4 regions of the Streptomyces sp. Y7 genome follow, and region 1 is predicted to be linked to each of the others. Evidence: riboswitches for the same ligand, from Rfam matches in the RefSeq annotation. Region 1 holds a riboswitch; each other region holds the start of a gene.

The links. Region 1 has a riboswitch for cobalamin ahead of ACGFW6_RS39235 (hypothetical protein). Riboswitches for the same ligand answer to the same signal wherever they lie in the genome.
Region 2: linked by a shared signal. The riboswitch ahead of ACGFW6_RS38135 (energy-coupling factor ABC transporter permease) and the one ahead of ACGFW6_RS39235 (hypothetical protein) in region 1 are both predicted to bind cobalamin.
Region 3: linked by a shared signal. The riboswitch ahead of ACGFW6_RS43730 (prenyltransferase/squalene oxidase repeat-containing protein) and the one ahead of ACGFW6_RS39235 (hypothetical protein) in region 1 are both predicted to bind cobalamin.
Region 4: linked by a shared signal. The riboswitch ahead of ACGFW6_RS33535 (cobalamin biosynthesis protein) and the one ahead of ACGFW6_RS39235 (hypothetical protein) in region 1 are both predicted to bind cobalamin.

The regions. Positions count from the first base shown of each region.
Region 1 is NZ_JBIDDQ010000030.1:50,471-55,801, forward strand. It holds gene aceA (isocitrate lyase) at 1-237, opposite strand, end outside; gene ACGFW6_RS39230 (short-chain fatty acyl-CoA regulator family protein) at 617-2,089, shown strand; cobalamin riboswitch at 2,104-2,318, shown strand; gene ACGFW6_RS39235 (hypothetical protein) at 2,611-2,955, shown strand; gene ACGFW6_RS39240 (gamma-glutamyltransferase family protein) at 3,008-4,834, shown strand; gene ACGFW6_RS39245 (inositol monophosphatase family protein) at 4,952-5,331, shown strand, end outside.
Region 2 is NZ_JBIDDQ010000028.1:17,090-22,420, forward strand. It holds gene cbiQ (cobalt ECF transporter T component CbiQ) at 1-698, opposite strand, end outside; gene ACGFW6_RS38130 (energy-coupling factor ABC transporter substrate-binding protein) at 702-1,070, opposite strand; gene ACGFW6_RS38135 (energy-coupling factor ABC transporter permease) at 1,067-1,768, opposite strand; cobalamin riboswitch at 1,798-1,984, opposite strand; gene ACGFW6_RS38140 (M55 family metallopeptidase) at 2,085-2,918, shown strand; gene ACGFW6_RS38145 (M20/M25/M40 family metallo-hydrolase) at 2,911-4,215, shown strand; gene ACGFW6_RS38150 (LpqB family beta-propeller domain-containing protein) at 4,221-5,331, shown strand, end outside.
Region 3 is NZ_JBIDDQ010000043.1:27,747-33,077, reverse strand. It holds gene ACGFW6_RS43750 (aldehyde dehydrogenase) at 1-349, opposite strand, end outside; gene ACGFW6_RS43745 (MBL fold metallo-hydrolase) at 525-1,589, shown strand; gene ACGFW6_RS43740 (nuclear transport factor 2 family protein) at 1,643-2,119, shown strand; gene ACGFW6_RS43735 (phosphotransferase) at 2,116-2,781, opposite strand; cobalamin riboswitch at 2,853-2,984, shown strand; gene ACGFW6_RS43730 (prenyltransferase/squalene oxidase repeat-containing protein) at 3,100-4,344, shown strand; gene ACGFW6_RS43725 (SCO2322 family protein) at 4,341-5,006, shown strand; gene ACGFW6_RS43720 (energy-coupling factor transporter transmembrane component T) at 4,999-5,331, shown strand, end outside.
Region 4 is NZ_JBIDDQ010000020.1:1,997-7,327, reverse strand. It holds gene cobN (cobaltochelatase subunit CobN) at 1-1,081, opposite strand, end outside; gene ACGFW6_RS33540 (cobyric acid synthase) at 1,078-2,589, opposite strand; gene ACGFW6_RS33535 (cobalamin biosynthesis protein) at 2,586-3,527, opposite strand; cobalamin riboswitch at 3,628-3,770, opposite strand; gene ACGFW6_RS33530 (hypothetical protein) at 3,971-4,192, opposite strand; gene ACGFW6_RS33525 (anion permease) at 4,229-5,331, opposite strand, start outside.

The DNA.
Region 1 (5,331 bases):
CTGCTGCACGGCCTGGCCGCCGGTGAGCGCGCCGAGCGCGTGGACGTAGTCCCGCTCGTGCAGTTGGCGCCACAGCCGCTCGGCACCGCGCCGGGCCAGGGTGTGCTCCTCGCGGACGCTGCCGGAGAGCCGGACGACGTCCTCGGCGCCGTAGGTGCGCTCGATGTCCCGCCAGCGCGGGTCGGTGGCCCAGCGCCGTGCGAGTTCCTCGGCCGCCTGCGTCCTCGCCTCTGCCATGACTGTCACCGTCTCCTCGGTCTGTTGTGTCTGCCAAGCCCGTGCCGTTCACGGCAGGGCGTGGCACCGCGTGTCGTAGGGGGGATGCGGCCCGCCGTCGCCCTCGCGGGCGAAGCTGAGCAATGCTGCCTGCGCAGGGTGCCGCCACCGCCGGGATCGCCGACGTCAGGGCGTGAGTCGTCTCCCGGTTCCGGGCGGTTCCTGCCGGGTCCGGCGGGCCGTACGAAGACTCTGGCACTGGCACTGAGTGCCATCAATGGTGGACGTCTGCCAAGTTCTGCGAATCTTCCGACCGTCGTTCGCGAAGTTTGCGAAGGGTGCGCACAGTCCGCGTTCGCGTACGCTGACCGGGTTCCGTACCGGACCTGGAGGTGCGCGGGTGAGCAAGACGTACGCGGGTACGCGGCTGCGGCGGCTGCGTGAGGAGCGCCGGATGAGCCAGGCGGAACTCGCCCGCGTCCTGGGCATCTCCGCGAGCTATCTGAACCAGATGGAGCACGACTCCCGCCCGCTCACCGTGCCCGTCCTGCTCCGGCTCACCGAGACGTTCGGCGTCGACCCGGGCTTCTTCTCCGAGCGCGACACCGCCCGGCTCGTCGCCGACCTGCGCGAGGCGCTCACCGGCGAGATCGCCGCCGCCCGCGTCTCCCCGACCGACCTCGCCGAACTCGCCTCCCGCATGCCCGCGGTCGCGCAGGTCCTGCTCGACCTGGGCCGCCGCAACCAGCTGCTGTCGGAGCGGCTCGCCGGAGCGGACGGCCGGGCCCCCGCCGACGGCCGCGACACCGCTGACGCGCTGCCCCGCTCGCCGCACGAGGAGATCCGCGACTTCTTCTACCGCCGCCAGAACTACCTCCACGACACCGACCTCGCGGCCGAGCGGCTCGCCGAGCGGATCGGCATCCGGCCCGGCGAGGTCCTGCAGGCCCTGACCGCACGTCTCACCGACGCCCACGGGATCCGCCTCGCCGACGCCCCCGGGACCCACGGCACCCGCCCGGCCGAGGGAGGCCCCCCGCCGGCCGGCTCCGGCGACCGCCTGCACCACTACGACGCATCGACCCGCACCCTGCACCTGTCGAACCGACTGCGCCCCGGCCAGCGTGCCTTCCGGATGGCGACCCAGCTCGCCCTGCTGGAGTACGCGGACGAACTGGACCGGCAGGCCGGCGAGGACTTCCCGGCCGGCTCGCCCGCCCACACCCTGGCCCGCATCGGCGTCGCCCACTACTTCGCCGCCGCGCTGGTGTTGCCGTACACCGCCTTCCACGCCGCGGCCGAAGAGGTCCGCTACGACATCGAGCGGCTCACCGACCGCCACGGCCTCGGCTACGAGACCGTCTGCCACCGGCTCAGCACCCTCCAGCGCCCGCGCCTGCGCGGCGTGCCCTTCTCCTTCGTGCGGGTCGACCGGGCCGGCAACATGTCCAAACGGCAGTCCGCGACCGGGTTCCACTTCTCCCGGGCCGGCGGCACCTGTCCGCTGTGGAACGTCTACGAGGCGTTCGCCGCGCCCGGCCGCATCCATGTGCAGATCGCCGAAATGCCGGACGGGCAGCGGTACTTGTGGACCGCCCGCGCGGTCACCCGGCACCGCGGCGGCTGGGGCGGGCCCGGCAAGACGTACGCCATCGGACTGGGCTGCGAGATCCGGCACGCCCAGCGCCTCGTCTACTCCGACGGACTCGACCTCACCAGCCCCGCCGCGGCCACGCCGATCGGCATGGGCTGCCGCGTCTGCGAACGCCTCGACTGCCCGCAGCGTGCCGTGCCGCCCCTCGGCCGCACCCTGCGCATCGACCAGAACACCAGCACGTTCGTGCCGTACCCCGTGACCGAGCGCACGACCTGAGCGGCAGGGGGAGTTGATAGCCTCGACGGGCCAGTCGAGCCACATCCGAGGCCAGGGAATCCGGTGCGAATCCGGAACTGACGCGCAGCGGTGAGGGGGACGGGCGGGGCACGCGAAGCCACTGGAAGGGGTCCGCGACGGCCGTGGGGCCGCCGGGGGCCGGGACCGGGAAGGCGCCCCGACCGGACGAACCCGAGTCCGAAGACCTGCTGGCACCTCCGCGCCCCCGGGCGGGGAGGACGTCCGCAGGCCAGGCTCCGCGTACGAGCCCCGACACCCGAGGCATACCCGTGCTCCCCAGCCCCGCGTCCCGCAGCACCACGTCGTCCACGCCGACCGAACCCCCGGCACGGGCCGCCGCACCCGCGCCGACCGCACCCCGTGCACCCGCCGAGTCCACGCCGACCGAACCCCCGGCACCCGCCGCCGCACCCGCGCCGACCGAACCCCGGGCACCCGCCGAGTCCACGCCGACCGAACCCCCGGCACCCGCCGCCGCACCCGCGCCGTGCCGCGTCGTCCTGTGCCGGGACTGCTGCTGCGGCACCCCGAAGGTGACCGGCGTCGACCACGCGCGGCAGACCGCGCGCCTCGCCGAGACCGTGCCCGTACGCGTCTCCGACTGCCTCGACGTGTGCGAACACGCCAACGTGATCGTCGTCCAGCCCTCCGCCGCCGCCCGCGCGTCCGGCGCCCGCCCGGTCTGGCTCGGCCTCGTCAACGACCCCGACGCGACCGAGGACATCATCACCTGGGTCCGGGCCGGCGGCCCCGGCGTCGCGCCCTGCCCCGACGTGCTCGACCTCTATACCTTCACACCGCCGAGGCGGGCCGGAGCCGCGGGAAGGTTGAAGCCCGAACAGTGAGTGCCCGAAGATCGGACGGACCGATCCGCGCGACAGCGAGGTGAGAGACCCGATGTTCACCACCCGTCCCACCCTCCAGGGCACCTTCGGCATGGTGTCCTCCACGCACTGGCTCGCCTCGCAGTCCGCGATGGCCGTGCTGGAGCGCGGGGGCAACGCGTACGACGCCGCCGTGGCCGGGGCGTTCGTGCTGCACGTGGTCGAGCCGCATCTCAACGGCCCGGCCGGCGAGGTGCCGATCCTCGTCGCCCCGGCGGGCGGCGAGGTGCGGGTGCTGTGCGGGCAGGGGCCGGCGCCGGCCGGGGCGAGTGTCGCGCACTACCGGGGACTCGGACTCGACCTGGTGCCGGGGACCGGGCCGCTGGCCGCCGCCGTGCCCGGCGCCTTCGACGCCTGGATGCTGCTGCTGCGGGACCACGGGACCCGGTCGCTCGCGGAGGTGCTCGGGTACGCCATCGGGTACGCCGAACACGGCCACGCGCCGGTGGAGCGGGTCGGCGAGACCGTGGAGACCGTCCGGGAACTGTTCGAGACGGAGTGGACCTCGTCGGCCGAGGTCTATCTGCCGCACGGCCGGGCGCCCCGCCCCGGGGAGCTGTTCCGCAACCCCGCCCTCGCCGCGACCTGGAAGCGGCTGCTCGACGAGGTCTCGGGCGCCGGTGACCGGGTCGCCCAGATCGAGGCCGCGCGCCAGGTGTGGCGGTCCGGATTCATCGCCGAGGCCCTCGTACGGCAGGCCGGGCGCCCCACCCTGGACACCAGCGGCGAGCGGCACTCCGGCACGCTCACGGCCGCCGACCTCGCCGGCTGGACCGCGACCTACGAGGCGCCCGCGACGTACGACTGGAACGGCTGGACCGTGTGCAAGGCCGGTCCCTGGAGCCAGGGCCCCGTCCTTCTCCAACAGCTCGCGCTGCTCCCGCCCGAGCTCCCGCGGTACGGGTCCGCCGAGTACGTCCATCTGCTGATCGAGGGCTGCAAGCTGGCCATGGCCGACCGGGAGGCCTGGTACGGCGACGCGGCCGAGGTGCCGCTGGCCGAGCTGCTGTCGGACGAGTACAACGCGGCCCGGCGGAAGCTGGTCGGCGGGACGGCGTCCCGTGAGATGCGGCCGGGCAGCCCCGGCGGGCGCGCCCCGCGGCTGTCCGCGCACGCGCGCGTGGCGGCCGACGTGGAGCCCGGCTCCGACGCGCTGGGCGTCGGGGAGCCGACCGTCGCCAAGCGCCCGACCTCCCCGGTGCCGGGCGAGCCCGACGTCGCCGCCGACGGCGGGACCCGCGGCGACACCTGCCACCTCGACATCGTCGACCGCTGGGGCAACATGATCGCGGCGACCCCCAGCGGCGGCTGGCTCCAGTCGAACCCCGTCGTACCCGAGCTGGGTTTCCCGCTCGGCACCCGGCTCCAGATGACCTGGCTGGAGGAGGGCCTGCCGAACTCCCTGACGCCGGGCCGGCGGCCCCGCACCACCCTCACGCCCTCCGTCGCCCTGCGCGACGGCGTGCCCGTCATGGCCTTCGGGACGCCCGGCGGGGACCAGCAGGACCAGTGGCAGCTGCACTTCCTCCTCGCGGTCGCCCTGCGCGGCCCGGTGCGCGGCGGCCTCGACCTGCAGGGCGCGATCGACGCCCCGAACTGGCACAACGACAGCTTCCCCGGCTCCTTCTACCCGCGCGGGATGCGGCCGGGGAGCGTCACCGTGGAGTCGCGGACGGATCCCGCGGTGGTGGCGGAGCTGCGGCGCCGCGGTCATGACGTGACCGTCGGTGACGCCTGGTCGGAGGGCCGGCTCTGCGCGGTGGCCAGGGACCCGGACACCGGCGTCCTGTCGGCGGCGGCGAATCCGCGGGGGATGCAGGGCTACGCGGTCGGACGCTGAGCATCGCCGGTCCGGCGCTTTCGGCCCGGCGCTGCCCGCCCCTCATGTTCACGCCGATGCCATCCGGCGGTCACCCGGCGGGCGGGGGTTGTCAGTGGGGCGTGTTCTTATTGACACGTGATCGAAGACAACGAAACCATCGAAGAGTTTCTCGCACAGCACTCGGCCGACGTGGAGGAAGCGGTCCGCAAGGCGGCCGCCGCCGAGATCATGCCCCGCTTCCGGCAGCTCGCCGAGCACGAGATCGACCAGAAGAGCGGCCCGCACGATCTGGTGACCGACGCCGACCGGCTCGCCGAACAGTTCCTCACCGGGGCGCTGAGCACCCTCCTGCCCGGCTCGGTCGTGGTCGGCGAGGAAGCGGTGCACGCCGACCCGGCGTCGTACGAGGCGATACGCGGCGACGCGCCGGTCTGGATCATCGACCCCGTCGACGGCACCCGGCAGTTCGTGAACGGCGACACCGGCTTCTGCACGCTCGTCGCGCTCGCCCGGCA
Region 2 (5,331 bases), on a different contig from region 1:
AGAGCGCAACTCGCGGCCGTGAAACGGACGGAGACCTTCGCCTCGGGTACCAGGACGCGCAGGGTTCCGTCGTAGCCGCGCCCGGCGAGCCCGGCCTGGAGCCGCGTGGCGCGGTCGAAGGACCGCACGAACGCGGTCGCGCCGAGCCCGGCCAGCGAACGCCAGGTCGCGGCCCGGGTGGTGTGCCCGAGCCGCGCGGCCTGCGCGTCCCGCACCCGGCGCATCGAGTCCAGCAGCAGGAAGCTCATGCGGTACGTCACCAGCGCGACGTCCACGACGGGCGCGGGCACCCCGGCCTTCACCAGCCGCGGCAGCAGGTCCGACATCGGTGTGGTGAACGCGAACAGCAGCACCCCGAGCGAGGCCGCCGAGGTGCGCAGCAGCAATTCACCGGCGCGCAGCGGCCCGTCGGCGGCGAGGGACACCAAGCCCTGCCCGCCGCCGACCTGGACCAGCAGCGTGGCCGCGCCGGTCACACAGAAGCCGAGCGGCACGCGATACGCCCGCCACAGCCGCCGCCCGGGCACACCTGCCGGACCCAGCAGCACGGTCAGCGCGGTGAGAAGGACCAGCGCGGCACCCGGCCAGGGCGGCAGGGAGATCGCGAGCACGGTGAGACCGAGCCCGAGCACGGCCTTGTCCACGGGATGACGGCGGCGCCAGCGACTGCTGTGCGCCGCCGCGTCGATCGGCAGCACGTGTCAGACCCTGTCGGCCTTCGACTCCTCGGCGGCACCGGCCGCCGCCTCCTCGCCGACCCGCTCCAGTGCCCGCTGCTCGCCCTGCCTCCGCCCGCGGTGCAGCCCGAAGTAGTACGCGAGGACACCCGCGCCGAGCGCCGCTTGGAGGGAGAACAGGGCCGACTCGATCTCACCCGAGGGCGGCTCGTACAGCGGCGAGAACCACGGCTCGTAGTCCGGCTCGATCTCGGTGATCGCCGACTCCGCCTCGCCGTCGGCGCCGGTGAACGGCTCCTCCTTGTGGTCGCCCAGGCCGAGCGCCAGCGGCAGCACGGCGAGCGCGGCCACCACGAGCAGCAGCAGGACGTTGATCTTCGTGTTCCTGCTCACCGGGCCACCGCCTCCGTCTCGCTCTGGGACTGCTTCTTGGCGAGGAGCACACCCAGCCGGGTCAGTTCTCCCTTGCTGGACTGCACCAGCAGCCGCATCACGAGCACGGTCAGCAGGCCCTCGCTCACCGCCAGCGGGATCTGCGTGATGGCGAAGATGGAGCCGAACTTGCCGAGCGCGCCCACGAATCCACTGCCCGGGTCGGGGAACGCCAGCGCCAGCTGGACACTCGTCACGCAGTAGGTGGACAGGTCCGCGACGAACGCGCCGAAGAAGACGGCGACCATCAGCGGCACGTCGTAGCGCCGCAGCAGCCGGTAGATCGCGTAGCCGGCCCAGGGCCCGACGATCGCCATCGAGAACACGTTCGCGCCGAGCGTGGTCAGACCGCCGTGCGCGAGCAGCAGCGCCTGGAACAGCAGGGTGATGGTGCCCAGGACCGCCATGATCGGTGGCCGGAACAGGATGGCGCCCAGGCCCGTGCCGGTGGGATGCGAACAGCTGCCGGTCACCGACGGCAGCTTCAGCGCGGACAGGACGAAGGTGAAGGCTCCGGAGGCGCCGAGCAGCAGTGTGCTCTCGGGATGCTCCCTGACCTCACGGGTGAGTGACCGTACTCCGTGTACGACGAACGGCGCGGACGCGACGCCCCAGGCGACCGCGTGCGCCGGGGGCAGAAAACCCTCGGCTATGTGCATGGCTCAGCAGACCCTCTCCAGCACCTCGTGGATGGTTGACGTGCCTTGGCCGGTCTCCTGGCTGACGGGTGACACCGCCCGTGCTCCGCCTTCCCGGGTCCCGAAGGACCCAGTGGCCGCCCGTGAGGGCCGGAGCCGGACTTCCCGATTCACAGTGGCGAGGGCCGCACCGGCATCACACCGGATTTCCCGTTCACCAAGGCGTGGTGACAGTAGTGCCCGCGGCGGGTGGCTGACAAGTACACCCCAAAGGTGTGAAAGTGGCGTTCGTCCGCTTCGTGGCGGGTTCCCTCCCGGGCGCGTAACGTGATCGGGCATGAAGATCCTCATCAGCGCCGACATGGAGGGCGCCACCGGCGTCACCTGGCCCGGAGACGTGCTTCCCGGCACTCCGCAGTGGGAGCGGTGCCGGAAGATGTTCACCTCGGACGTCGACGCCGCCGTGCTGGGATTCTTCGACGGCGGAGCCGACGCCGTCGTCATCAATGAGGCGCACTGGTCCATGCGCAATGTGCTGCTCGAACAGCTCGACGAGCGCGCACAGATGCTCACCGGCCGACACAAGGCGCTCTCCATGGTCGAGGGCGTGCAGCACGGCGACATCGACGGCCTCGCCTTCGTCGGCTACCACACGGGCGCCGGCATGGAGGGGGTCTTCGCGCACACCTACCTCCCCAACTCCATCACCGGGGTGTGGCTGAACGACGTACGGGCCAGCGAGGGTCTGCTGAACGCGCACGTCGCCGCCGAGTACGGTGTACCGGTGGTGCTCGTCACCGGGGACGACCTGGCCTGCGAGGACGCGCTCGGCTACGCGCCCGAGGCGCTGAAGGTCGCCGTCAAGGACCATGTCTCGCGGTACGCCGCCGTGTGCCGTACGCCGGCCGCCACCGCCGCCGAGATCCGTGCCGCGGCCACCCGGGCGGCCGGGCTGGCGGTCCGTCACGAGCCGGTGCGCGGGGGGCCGTTCACCATCGCGGTCGAGTTCGACGCCGAGCACCTCGCGATGGCGGTCACCGTCGTTCCCGGCGTCGAACGTATCGGCGAGCGCAAGGTGGCGTACACCAGCGAGCGGATGTACGAGGGAATCCGTACCTTCAAGGCGGTCACCACGATCGCCTCGGCCTCGGTGGAGGAGCAGTATGGCTGACGGGCAGGCACGGGACGAAGTCGTCACGTTCACCTCCGACCTCATCCGCATCGACACGACCAACCGCGGCGGCGGCGACTGCCGGGAGCGACCGGCCGCCGAGTACGCCGCCGCGCGGCTCTCCGAGGCGGGTCTGGACCCCGTCCTGCTGGAGCGCACCGAAGGCCGTACGAACGTCGTCGCCCGCATCGAGGGCACCGACCCGGCGGCGGACGCGCTCCTCGTGCACGGTCACCTGGACGTGGTGCCCGCGCAGGCCGACGAGTGGAGTGTGCACCCCTTCTCCGGGGAGATCCGCGACGGCGTCGTGTGGGGCCGGGGCGCGGTCGACATGAAGAACATGGACGCGATGATCCTCGCCGTCGTGCGGTCCTGGGCCCGCGAGGGCGTACGGCCCCGCCGGGACGTCGTGATCGCCTTCACCGCCGACGAGGAGGCCAGCGCCGAGGACGGCTCCGGGTTTCTCGCCGACCGCCACGCCGGGCTGTTCGAGGGCTGCACCGAGGGCATCGGCGAGTCCGGGGCGTTCACCGTCCACGACGGCAACGGCCGGCAGCTCTACCCCCTCGCCGCCGGCGAGCGCGGCACCGGCTGGGTCAGGCTCACCGCCCGCGGGCGCGCCGCGCACGGCTCGCGGCCCAACCGGGAGAACGCCGTCACCCGCCTCGCCGCGGCCGTCACCCGTATCGGCGCCCACGAGTGGCCGCTCCGGCTCACCCCGACGGTGCGCGCCGCCCTCACCGAACTCGCCGCGCTGTACGGCCTCGACGCCGACCTGGACGACGTGGACGGCCTGATGCAGAAGCTCGGCCCTGCCGCCCGGCTGGTCGAGGCGACCGTCCGCAACAGCGCCAACCCGACGATGCTGGAGGCCGGTTACAAGGTCAACGTCATCCCCGGGGAGGCCGTGGCCTATGTCGACGGCCGTTATCTGCCGGGCCACGAGGACGAGTTCCGCGCCACCCTTGACCAGCTCACCGGACCTGACGTGAACTGGGAGTTCCACCATCACGAGGTGGCCCTCCAGTCGCCCGTGGACTCGCCGACGTACGCCCGGATGCGCGCGGCCGTCGAGGAGTTCGCACCCGAGGGGCACGTCGTGCCGTACTGCATGCCCGGCGGTACCGACGCCAAGCAGTTCTCACGGCTCGGCATCACCGGCTACGGCTTCTCACCGCTGAAGCTGCCGGAGGGCTACGACTACGGGGCCATGTTCCACGGCGTCGACGAGCGGGTGCCCATCGAGGCACTGCATTTCGGCGTCCGCGTGCTCGACCGTTTTCTGCGTACGGCCTAGGGGAGTTGGGGGAGACAGTGCGGACGCTGGCGTACGGTTCCTGGCCCTCGCCCATCGACGCGGCCGTCGCCGCGGCGCACGAGGGGCGGCCCGACTTCGTGGGGTTCGTGGGGGCGGAGGCGTGGTGGACCGAGGCCCGGCCCACCGAGGGCGGCCGGTACACGCTGGTGCGGCGCCGCGCCGACGGCGGCGAGGAGCCGGTGCTGCCCGCCCCCTGGAACGTGCGCAGCCGGGTCATCGAGTACGGCGGGCAGCCGTGGGCCGGCGCGGTCGCGGACGGCCGGCCGCTCGTCGTCTTCGTCGACTTCGCCGACCAGCGGCTCCACCTCTTCGAGGAGGGCGGCCAGCCGCGTCCGCTCACCCCCGTGTCCGCGGTCGGCGGTGGACTGCGCTGGGTGGAGCCGCAACTGCGCCTCGACCTCGGCGAGGTGTGGTGCGTGCTGGAGGAGTTCACCGGACCGGAACCCACCGATGTACGGCGCGTGCTGGCCGCCGTCCCGCTGGACGGCTCGGCGGCCGAGGACCGCGGCGCCGTACGCGAACTGACCGACGACGGACGGCGGTTCGTCACCGGCGCGCGGCTCTCGCCCGACGGCCGGCGGGCGGCGTGGCTCACCTGGGACCATCCGCGCATGCCGTGGGACGGCACGGAACTGCTGGTCGCCGAGGTCGCGGCGGACGGCACCCTCGGCAGCCCGCGGACCGTCGCCGGCGGCCCGCAGGAGTCGATCGCCCAGGTCGACTGGTCCGGGGACGGGCGGCTGCTGTACACGAGCGACCGCAGCGGCTGGTGGAACCTCTACCGCGACGGCGTACCGCTGTGTCCGCGCGAGGAGGAGTTCGGCGGGCCGCTGTGGCAGCTCGGCCTGCGCTGGTTCGCGCCGCTGGCGAGCGGGCTCGTGGCGGTCGTGCACGGCCGTGGGGCCACGGCGCTCGGGGTGCTCGACCCGGAGACCGGTGAGGTCGTCGACGCGGCCGGCCCCTGGACCGAGTTCGCGCCCACGCTCGCGGCGCACGGCGATCGCGTCGTCGCCGTCGGGGCCAGCCCGCGCAGCGCCTACGAGGTCGTCGAGCTGGACGCCGCCACCGGCCGCACCCGGGTGATCGGGGCGGAGC
Region 3 (5,331 bases), on a different contig from region 1:
CCCACACCATCATCGCGCCGAGGGCCTGGGCGAGGACGCTCCAGGAGTAGGGGGAGCCGTTCTCGGAGGAGATCACGCGGGCGATCTCCTCGTGCCGCACCGCGATCCCGTCCTTGATACGGGTGACGACCTCGATCCGCTCGTCGAGGCTCATGCGCGGCCAGGGCCCCTCGTCGAACGCCTTGCGCGCCACGGCGACGGCCCGGTCGACGTCGGCCGGCGAGGCGTGCGGGACGCGTCCGATGACCTCTTCGGTGTGCGGCGAGACGACCTCGATGACGTCCTTGCCGAGGGGGTCGGTCAACTCCCCGCCGATGAACAGCTGTCCGTGTTCCACGAGCTCGGTCATGGCCGACTGCCTCCCCGGAGCGTGACTCTGACGATCCATCAGATCTACCGCACTGATACCAGTTCCGTCCGAAGTAGTCCACGGAGCACACGTAGATGACTCGGGCTCCCATCGGAACCTGTTCTAGTTATAGTGATCCGGTCGGCCGGAACGTGTCGCGGCGATTGGGGAACCCATGACGCAGATGTACGACCACGGCGGCGGTGTCCGATCCATCGAGGTCCCCATCCCCGACAACCCTCTCGGCCACACCCTGGTGTACGTCGTCGACACCGACCGGGGCCCGGTGCTCGTCGACACCGGCTGGGACGACCCGACGTCCTGGGACACGCTCGCCGAGGGCCTCGCGGCGTGCGGCACGGCGCCCGGTGAGATCCACGGCGTGGTGATCACCCATCACCATCCCGACCACCACGGCCTGTCGGGCAGGGTGCGCGAGGCGTCGGGGGCCTGGATCGCGATGCACGCGGCGGACGCGGCGATCGTACGGCGCACCCGCACGACCCGCCCCGACCGCTGGTTCACCTACATGGCCGCCAAACTCACGGCGGCCGGCGCCCCCGAGGCCCACGTCGCGCCCCTGCGCACGGCGCGCCGCCCCGGCACCCTGCCCGGCTTCACCCCGGCCGACCCCGACCGCGAGATCGTCCCCGGCGAACTCCTCGACCTCCCCGGCCGCCGCCTGCGCGCGATCTGGACACCGGGCCACACGCCCGGCCATGTCTGCCTGCACCTGGAGGAGGACCACCCGACGCGCCTCCCGGGCCACGGCCGCCTGTTCTCCGGCGACCACCTGCTCCCCGGCATCACCCCGCACATCGGCCTGTACGAGGACCCCGACGACAGTGGGGGTGCCCCCGCGCGAGCGTATGCGGGCGTGGGGGAGGTCACGGACCCGCTGGGCGACTACCTGGCCTCCCTGGAACGCGTCGCCGCCCTCGCCCCCGCCGAGGTCCTCCCGGCCCACCAGCACACCTTCACCGACGCGCCGGCCCGCGTCCGCCAGCTGCTGACCCACCACGAGGACCGCCTCACCGACCTCCTCACCCTCCTCGCCACCCCCCTCACCCCCTGGCAACTCGCCGAACGCATGGAGTGGAACCGCCCCTGGTCCCAGATCCCGTACGGCTCCAGAAACATCGCGATAGCGGAGGCGGAGGCCCATCTGAGGCGGCTGGTGAAGCTGGGGAGAGCGGAGGCGGTGGCGGGCAGTGGGCCGGTGGCTTATGTGGCGGTGTGAAGCCGACCAGGGCGGCCACGCCCGCAACAGGGGTTCAGGGCACCATGAACGCCATGAACCGCGCTGAGCCTCCGCCCCCGCCGCCCCCCTTGGACCGTCTCCTCGCCGAGCGCGCCTGCGAGCGCGTAGTCATCGAGTTCGTGCACCGCCTCGACCTCGGCGAACCGGCCTCCGTCGCCGAGTTGTTCACCGAGGACGGTGTCTGGGCATGGCCGGCCGGCGACCGGTCGGTCAAGGGGCGGGAGGCTCTTCGTGAGTACTTCGGCTCCCGTCCCGCCGACCGGCTCTCGCGCCGCGTGATGGCCAACATCCTGGTGACGGTCACGTCCGCGGACACCGCGCAGGCGACCTCGTACTTCACGACGTACCGCGTCGACGGCTACACGGGCGGCATCGTCCCGCCCGGCCCTCCGGTCCAGGTCGGCCACTACCAGGACGCCTTCCACCGCACGTCGGACGGCACCTGGCTGCTCACCGCCAGGACCCTCCATCTGCCCTTCGGCGGACCGACCCCGAGGACCGGCGCCTAGTCACGCATGAAGGCGCGGATCAACGCTTCGGCGTCGCCGAGGAGTTCGACCTCGCTCTGCGACATCGTCGGGTTGGCGGCCCGTCGTCGCAGCGCCTCCGTGATGCCGTCGTGTGTGAGGTGGGACGGGTCGGCGAGGAGGGCCGTAAGGATGGCGCGGGCGGGCTCGGCGATGGGTTCGTCGCCGACCGCGACCTGGGCGAGGATCACGGCGGAGGTGCCCCAGTCGAGACCGGCGTCGCCCTCCTCGGTGTTGTTCCAGTCGATGACGTAGGGGCCGTCGGGGGTGAGGATGACGTTGTCGGGGTGGAGGTCCAGGTGCAGGACACAGGCCCCGGGCCGGCGCGCGGGGACTCCGTGCAGCTGCCGCAGCAGCCGGGCCAGGGTGCCGCCCGCCTCGTCCGCGTTCATGGCCCCGGCACTCAGCGCCTCCAGCATCGTCGGCCCGGGCAGCCGCTGCATCACGAGGTCGGTCCTCGAGGAGTCGGCGAGGCGGACGCGGGGCGCCGGGAAGCCGTGGGCGAGGACATGCGCCATCACCGCCCCCTCGGCGAGCGCGTCCCCCCACCCCTCCCGGTCGCGGCGCAGTACCCACGCCCCGTCGATCTCGTACACGTCGGCGGTCCGCCCCGTCCCGAGCAGCCGTCCCACCGGTCCCCGCATCGCCTCTGCCCCCTCCGTCACGGGCCGAAGGTACCGGTCGCACGGGCGGCCCCGAGGGGCCGGGTTACGGGCGGGTAGAGTGTCGCCGTCGTCATCACCCCCGTACATGGGAAAGCCGGTGCAAATCCGGCGCTGACCCGCAACCGTGAACCGGTCGTCGTCGAAGGCCGGTGAGCCGGATCGCCGTGTACGGGAAGTGACCGGCTCACGTGCCCCGGCAGTCGGCCGGAGTGCGGCACCGTCGAGGTATACGGAGCCGAGCCGCCGGGGTCTCCCCTGTGCTGCCCGGTTCCTCTGAGGGAAGGGCACCCGCCGATCATGTACGTCCGCCGCAGCGCCGCGGTCCTGGCCGCCGCCGTCGTGATCGGCGCCGCCGCGCCGGCCATAGCCGCCGACTCCTCCGCGTCGCCCTCCCCCTCCGCCTCGCCGAAGCCGCAGTACCCCGCCGAGCTGTACGGCACCACCGACCCCACCTACGACGGCGTCTGGCGGCAGTCCCTCGCGCTGCTCGCCCAGGACACCGCCGGGGTGAAGCCGGCCAAGGGGGCCGTGGAGTGGCTGGTGGGGCAGCAGTGCGCCAACGGGGCCTTCGCGCCCTACCGTGCCGACGCCGCCACCGCGGACTGCGAGGCCAAAACCCCCGTCGACACCAACAACACCGCTGCCGCGGTCCAGGCGCTGGCCGCCCTCGGTGGACACGACGCCGCCACCGCCAAGGCCGTGACCTGGCTGAAGTCCGTCCAGAACAAGGACGGCGGCTGGGGATACATGCCGGGCGGGGCCAGCGACACCAACTCCACGTCCGTGGTGATCGGTGCGCTCGTCGCCGCCGGTGAGAAGCCGGCGGACGTCCGCAAGGACGGTAAGACGGCCTACGACGCGCTCAACAAGCTCGCCCTGCCCTGCAAGGACGACGACGGCGGCGCCTTCGCCTTCCAGCCCGACAAGAAGGGCAAGCTGCTCGCCAACGCCGACGCCACCGCGGCCGGCGTCCTCGGCTCGCTCGGCAAGGGCCTCGTCGTGAGCCCCGGCAAGGACGCGCCGGCCACTCGATGCGTCAGCGAGGGCCTCCCCGCCTCGCAGCAGGCCGCCGTCAACGGCGCCGCCCACCTCACCGACGCCCTCGCCAAAAACGGCCACCTCACGTCCACCCTCCCCGGCGCCGAGGACCAGCCCGACTACGGCAACACCGCCGACGCGGTCGTCGCGCTGGCCGCCCTCTCCGGTGCCGACGCCGCCGCGAAGCCGCTGCGCTGGCTGGAGCAGAACTCCGCGAAGTGGGCGGAGCAGAGCGGCCCCGCCGCCTACGCCCAGCTCATCCTCGCCGCCCACGCCACCGGCACCGACCCCCGCGACTTCGGCGGCGCCGACCTGGTCGAGCAGCTCAACGCCACGGGTCCCGCACCGCAGGCCGCGACCAAGGCCACGGACGAGGCCGAGAAGAAGGACGCGAAGAAGGACGACAGTCCCTTCGGTGTCTGGTGGTACGTCGGCATCTTCCTCGTCGTCGGCATCGGCATCGGCTTCCTGCTGAGCGGGCGCAAGAAGGGCCCGCAGGCGTGATCCGTCGCGTGCTCGCCCCGCTCCTGGCCGCGCTGGTCCTGCTGACCGGCGCGGCTCAGGGCGCCCACGCGGCCGGCTATCGCTACTGGTCGTTCTGGGAGCGCCAGGGCGGCACCTGGATCTACGCCACCCAGGGCCCCTCCCTCGCCCGTCCGTCCGACGGCGACGTCCAGGGTTTCCGGTTCGCGGTGAGCGAGGACTCCAAGGACGCGACACAGCCCAGGGGCGCGGCCGAGTTCGCGGTGATCTGCGCCAGGACGCCCGCCGAGGACGGCAGCAAGCGGGTCGCCCTGGTCATCGACTTCGGTACGGCGGCCGACGCCCCCTCGGGCGAGACGCCCCCCGCCCGCCGTACGGCCTGTGCCCGGGTCGCGCCCGACGCGACGACCGCGGACGCCCTGGCGGCCGTCGCCAAACCCCTGCGCTACGACACCAACGCACTGCTGTGCGCGATCACCGGGTATCCGCGGAAGGGCTGCGGGGACCAGGTGGCGGGCGACGGCGGGAAGACCGGTGAGCCGGCGCCGACCGGGCGGACGGCCACCGCCGCCGAGGACGACTCGGACGGCGGGCTCTCGCTGGGCCCGGTCGCGGGCATCGCCGTGGTGGTGGTGCTGGGGGCGGCGGCGGTCTGGCAGGCACGGCGGCGCAGGGATGCCTGAGCGCTCCTTCGGCCAGGGCGATGCGCGGCTGAGCCTCGGGGCCGGGACGGGCCGTCGGCCGTCCGCGGCCCCGCCGTCGCGGGCCGCCCGGTTCCCCGCGACGGCGCCCCGTCGCGGCGCCGCCACCCCTTCCCTCCACCCGGGCGCCTGGTGGCTGTGGGCCCTCGCCCTCGGCACCGCCGCCACCCGCACCACCAACCCCCTTCTCCTCGCCCTCCTCATCGCGACCTCCGCCTACGTCGTCGCGACCTGCCGCCCCAACGCCCCCTGGGCCCGTTCCTACGCCGTCTTCTTCAAGCTCGCCCTGGCCGTCCTGCTGATCCGG
Region 4 (5,331 bases), on a different contig from region 1:
GCACCGCGGAGGCGGGCGTGTCCAGGCCGACCGCGTTGCCGACGCGCGAGTGCTTGGTCGGGTAGGCGGTGAAGACGAGCGCGAGCTTCTTGTCGGCGTTCGGCTTGTGCCGCAACCGGGCGTGCCGTACGGCGATCCCGGCGACCCGTCCGGCCCGCTCGGGGTCGGCCACGTACACGGGCACGTCGTCCGGGCCCTGCTCCTTGAAGGAGAACGGGACGGTGATCAGCCGGCCGTCGAACTCCGGGATCGCGACCTGCATCGCCGCGTCCATCGGGGAGAGCGCGGCGTCGGACTCCTCCCAGGCGCTCTTCGACGACGTCAGGCACAGCCCCTGCAGCACGGGGACGTTCAGCTCGGCCAGCCTGCCGATGTCCCATGCCTCCTCGTCACCGCCCGCCGACGCCTGCGAGGCATGCGTGCCCCCGGCCGCGAGGACGGTGGCGACGAGGGCGTCGGCCTTCCCGAGGAGCTCGTACAGCTCGGGATCCGCGCCGCGCAGCGAACCGCAGTACACCGGCAGCGCGTTGGCGCCCCGAGCCTCGATCGCGTCGCACAGGGTGTCCACGAACGCGGTGTTGCCGCTCAGTTCATGGGCCCGGTAGAAGAGCACGCCCACGGTCGGACGGCCCTCCTGGAACGGACGGTCGCCATGGACGCCGTACTCCGGCATCTTCTGCGGCTCGTCGAACCCCTCGCCCGTCAGCAGCACGGTGTCGGACAGGAACCGGGCGAGCTCGGTGAGGTTGGCGGGGCCGCCCTCGACGAGGTACTTCAGCGCCTCGGCGACCACACCGGCCGGGACGGACGACTCGGCCATCAGCTCCGCGTCCGGCACGGCCTCGCCGCCCAGCAGCACGGTCGGCACACCGGACGCCTTCAGCTTCGCGAGCCCGTCCTCCCAGGCCCGCTTGCCGCCCAGCAGCCGCACGACGGCGAGGTCCGCGCCGTCGAGCAGCGCGGGCAGCTCGGTCTCGACGTCCACGCGGGTCGGGTTGCCGATCCGGTAGTCGGCACCGGAGGCGGCCCTGGCCGCCAGCAGATCCGTGTCGGCGGTCGACAACAACAACACTGTGCTCATGCGGGCGCTCCCGGTGGAATGAAAGGCAGTCCTTGCGGCGCGCCGGACTCGATGAGCCGCCACAGCGCGTCCGTGTCCGCGTGCTGTTCGATCAGATCGCCGAGCCGGTCGAGCTGCTCCTCGCGCAGCGCGGCGAACGAGGTGTCCGGCGCCGGCACGAACCGGCGGCCCGCGGCGGCCGCCACCTCGCGCAGGAACGCCCGTCGGAAACCGTCCGACTCCAGCGAGCCGTGCCAGTGCGTGCCCCAGGTCTGACCGACCCGGCAGCCGTCCAGGAAGGGTTCGCCCCCGGTCACCTCGGCGACCCCGTGATGGATCTCGTACCCCTCGACCCGCTCCCCGAGGGCCTCGCCGACCGGCCGGGTGAGGGTCTTCTCCCGGGCGAACCGCACCCGGACGGGCAGGACGCCGAGCCCCTCGACCCGGCCGCGCCGGCTCTCGACGTCGTCCTCGATGTGCTCGCCGAGGACCTGGAAGCCACCGCAGACGCCGAGGATCGGCCGCCCTTCGGCGGCCCTGCGGACGAGGGCGTCCGCGAGCCCCCGCTCCCGCAGCCACTCCAGTGCCCGGACCGTCCCCCGGGTCCCGGGGACGATGACGAGATCCGCGTCGGCCAGCTCCTCCGGGCGGTCCACGAACCGCACGACGACGCCCGGTTCGGCGGCCAGCGCGTCGACGTCCGTGAAGTTGGACATCAGCGGCACGGCACACACCGCGACCCGCAGCACGTCCTCGCCGACGGGGGAGGAGACCTGGGACTCCCGGACGGCTCCGCGCAGCGACACCCGCAGCCCGTCCTCCTCGTCGATGCCGAGCCCGTGCCGGAAGGGCAGGACGCCGTAGGTGTGCCGCCCGGTGAGGTCGTGCAGCATGTCGAGGCCCGGTTCGAGGAGCGAGACGTCGCCGCGGAACTTGTTGACGAGGAACCCGGCGATCAGCTCCTGGTCCTGACGGGACAGCAGGGCGACGGTCCCGAAGAAGGAGGCGAAGACGCCGCCGCGGTCGATGTCGCCGACGACGAGCACCGGGAGCCCGGCATTGCGGGCGATGCCCATGTTGACGATGTCGGTCCGCCGCAGATTGATCTCGGCCGGAGAGCCGGCCCCCTCACAGATCACCGCGTCATACGTGCCCCGCAACTCGGCGAGGCACTCCAGCACCGTCCCCAGCAACTGCTGCTGCCGTCCGCCGTGGTACCCGCGCGCACTCAGCTCGCCCACCGGCCTGCCCAGCAGCACGACCTGGCTGCTCTGCTCGCCGCCCGGCTTGAGCAGCACGGGGTTCATCAGCGCGGTCGGCTCGACGCGGCACGCCTGGGCCTGCATGGCCTGAGCGCGCCCGATCTCGGCGCCCTCGCGCGTCACGAACGAGTTCAGGGACATGTTCTGCGCCTTGAACGGCGCGACCTTCACCCCCTGCCGCACCAGCCACCGGCAGATCCCGGCGGTGACGACGCTCTTGCCGGCGTCGGAGGTGGTGCCGGCGACAAGAAGGCCACCGCCCGTCATGAGGTACGCCCCTTCGTGATACGGCGCGCGGCGACACACACGCCGAGCGCCAGCCAACCGACGCGCCTGGACAGCCGTACGGCGCGTTCGACGTCGTGGGTGCCCACGGCCCGTCCGTTCCCGTTGAGCACGGGACGGTGCTCGACCCGGCCGCCGTAGGAGAGGGTCCCGCCGAGCCGTACCCCGAGGGCTCCCGCGAACGACGCCTCCACAGGACCGGCGTTGGGGCTCGGGTGCGCGTCGGCGTCGGCACGCCAGGCCCGCACCGCCCCGCGGGGATCGCCGCCGGCGACGGTGGCGAGTACGGCCGTCAGGCGCGCCCCGGGCCAGCCGGCGAGGTCGTCGAGCCGGGCCGAAGCCCAGCCGTAGCGCCGGTACTTGGGTGATTTGTGCCCGACCATCGCGTCGAGCGTGTTCACGGCCCGGAAGCCGAGCAGTCCGGGGACACCGCCGACGGCACCCCACACCAGGGCCCCCACGACCGCGTCGGAGGTGTTCTCGGCGACGGACTCGACGACCGCCCGCGCGATCCCGTCCGCGTCCAGCGCCTGCGGATCCCGCCCGCACAGGTGCGGTAGCCGCGCCCGCGCCGCCTCGACGTCCCCTGCCTCCAGGGCACGTCCGATGGCCCGGGCCTCCCGGGCGAGCGAGGTGCCTCCGACGACGGCCCAGGTGGCGGCGCCGGTCAGCGCGAGCGAGGCGGCCGGGGAGGTACGGACGGCGCGGGCGGCGAGGGCACCCAGCGCCACGGCGCCACCGGCGCACACGACGGTGTGCACCGCGCCGCGTGCGCGGTCGTCGCGCCACAACACCCGTTCCACGGCGGCCGCGGCCCGTCCGAACGCGGCGACCGGATGCCCCCGGCGGGGGTCGCCGAGCAGCAGATCACCGAGGAGCCCGGCGGCGGCGCCGTACGCGAAGACGCGATCGGCTCGCATCGGGGTCAGCCGACCGTGAGGTCAGACGTGGGTCTGGTACTGCGTGTCGATCGGCAGGCGAGCATCGCGTTGTGTCCTCACTCAGGGTGTCCGCGCCCTGGTTCGACGAGACCGACGGCGAGAGTTCCTGGCTCCCGGGGATTGCTACCCCGGTGACAGTGGCGGGACCGCGCCGGATTCTCACCGGCTTCCTCTTCTGCCGTCGTACTTGGCCCCGGCAGTCCACCACGGGGTTCCGAGAGGCGTCAACTTGCCGTTGACCTGCGACGGGAGAGTGTGCGAAGGCCCACACGACGGCGAGGTGCGGGACGGTCGTCCGTCCCGCACCTCGGGTGTTTCGCGTGTGGTGGGTCAGGCCACGAAGGGCCTGTGGGTCAGGCCACGAAGGGCCTGTGGGTCAGGCCACGAAGGGCCTGTGGGTCAGGCCACGAAGGGCCTGTGGGTCAGGCCACGATCAGAGAGATCCCGTAGGCCACGGCGGCCGCGCAGGCCGCGAAGCAGGCGTAGGCGCCGGTGACCGCGAGCGCGGCCGAGTCGCCCTGGGCCACGGCCCGTTCGCGGCGCGACAGACCCGCGACGCCGAGGGTGAACAGGCCCACCAGGGCCACGGTGACCACGAGACTGACGCCGAAGACGGAGCCGAGAGCCGCCCAGTCGATCTTCATGCTTCTACTTTCCTGTTAGCCGGGTTGCGGGGCGGGTCAGACGGTGGCCTGCGAGGGCGCGGGCTCGGAGGACGGGGCCGGGATCGTGGCCGTGAGGTCCTCGGCCGGCGTGCCCGCCGGGGGCGGGGTCACGGCGGCCATGGCGGTGGTGACCACGCCGGGCGCCTCGTCGGTCGCGTTGACGTTCGTGTGGTCGACGACCTCGCGGCGGGAGATCTTCCAGATCGCGGCGCTGGAGCCGACCAGGAAGACGGCGACCACGGCCGTGCCCCAGGTGCCGAAGCCCGTCACGTACTCGGCGAGCGCGCCGACCAGGGCGGCGGCCGGCAGGGTCAGGCCCCAGGCGACGAACATGCGGGTGGCCGTCGACCAGCGGACGACGCCGCCCTTGCGGCCGAGGCCGGCACCCATCACCGAGCCGGAGACGGAGTGCGTGGTGGAGAGGGAGAAGCCGAGGTGGGAGGAGGCCAGGATGACGGTGGCCGCGCTGGTCTGGGCGGCGAAGCCCTGCTGCGGCTGAAGGTCGGTCAGGCCCTTGCCCATGGTGCGGATGATGCGCCAGCCGCCGAGGTAGGTGCCGAGCGCGATGGCCAGGCCCGCGGAGAGGATGACCCACATGGGCGGGTCGGAGTCGGGGGCGACGGCACCGCCGGCGACCAGGGCGAGGGTGATGATGCCCATGGTCTTCTGCGCGTCGTTGGTGCCGTGGGCGAGGGAGACCAGGCCGGCGGAGGCGATCTGGCCGGTGCGGTAGCCCTTGGCGGCGGCCTTGCCGTCGGCCTTCTTGCCGAGGGTGTAGGTCAGGCGGGTGGCCAGCAGCGCGGCGATGCCCGCGACCAGCGGGGCGGCGATCGCCGGGATCAGCACCTTGGTGACGAGCGCGTCGCCGTGGACGGCGCCGACGCCGGCGGAGGCGATGGTCGCGCCGATCAGACCGCCCATCAGGGCGTGCGAGGAACTGCTGGGCAGGCCCACCAGCCACGTGAGCAGGTTCCAGAGGATCGCGCCGACCAACGCGGCGAAGATGACCTCGGGGCGGATGCCGGTCTCGTCGACGAGACCTTTGGAGATCGTGTTGGCGACCTCCACGGAGAGGAAGGCGCCGACAAGGTTCAGCACGGCGGACATGGCCACCGCGA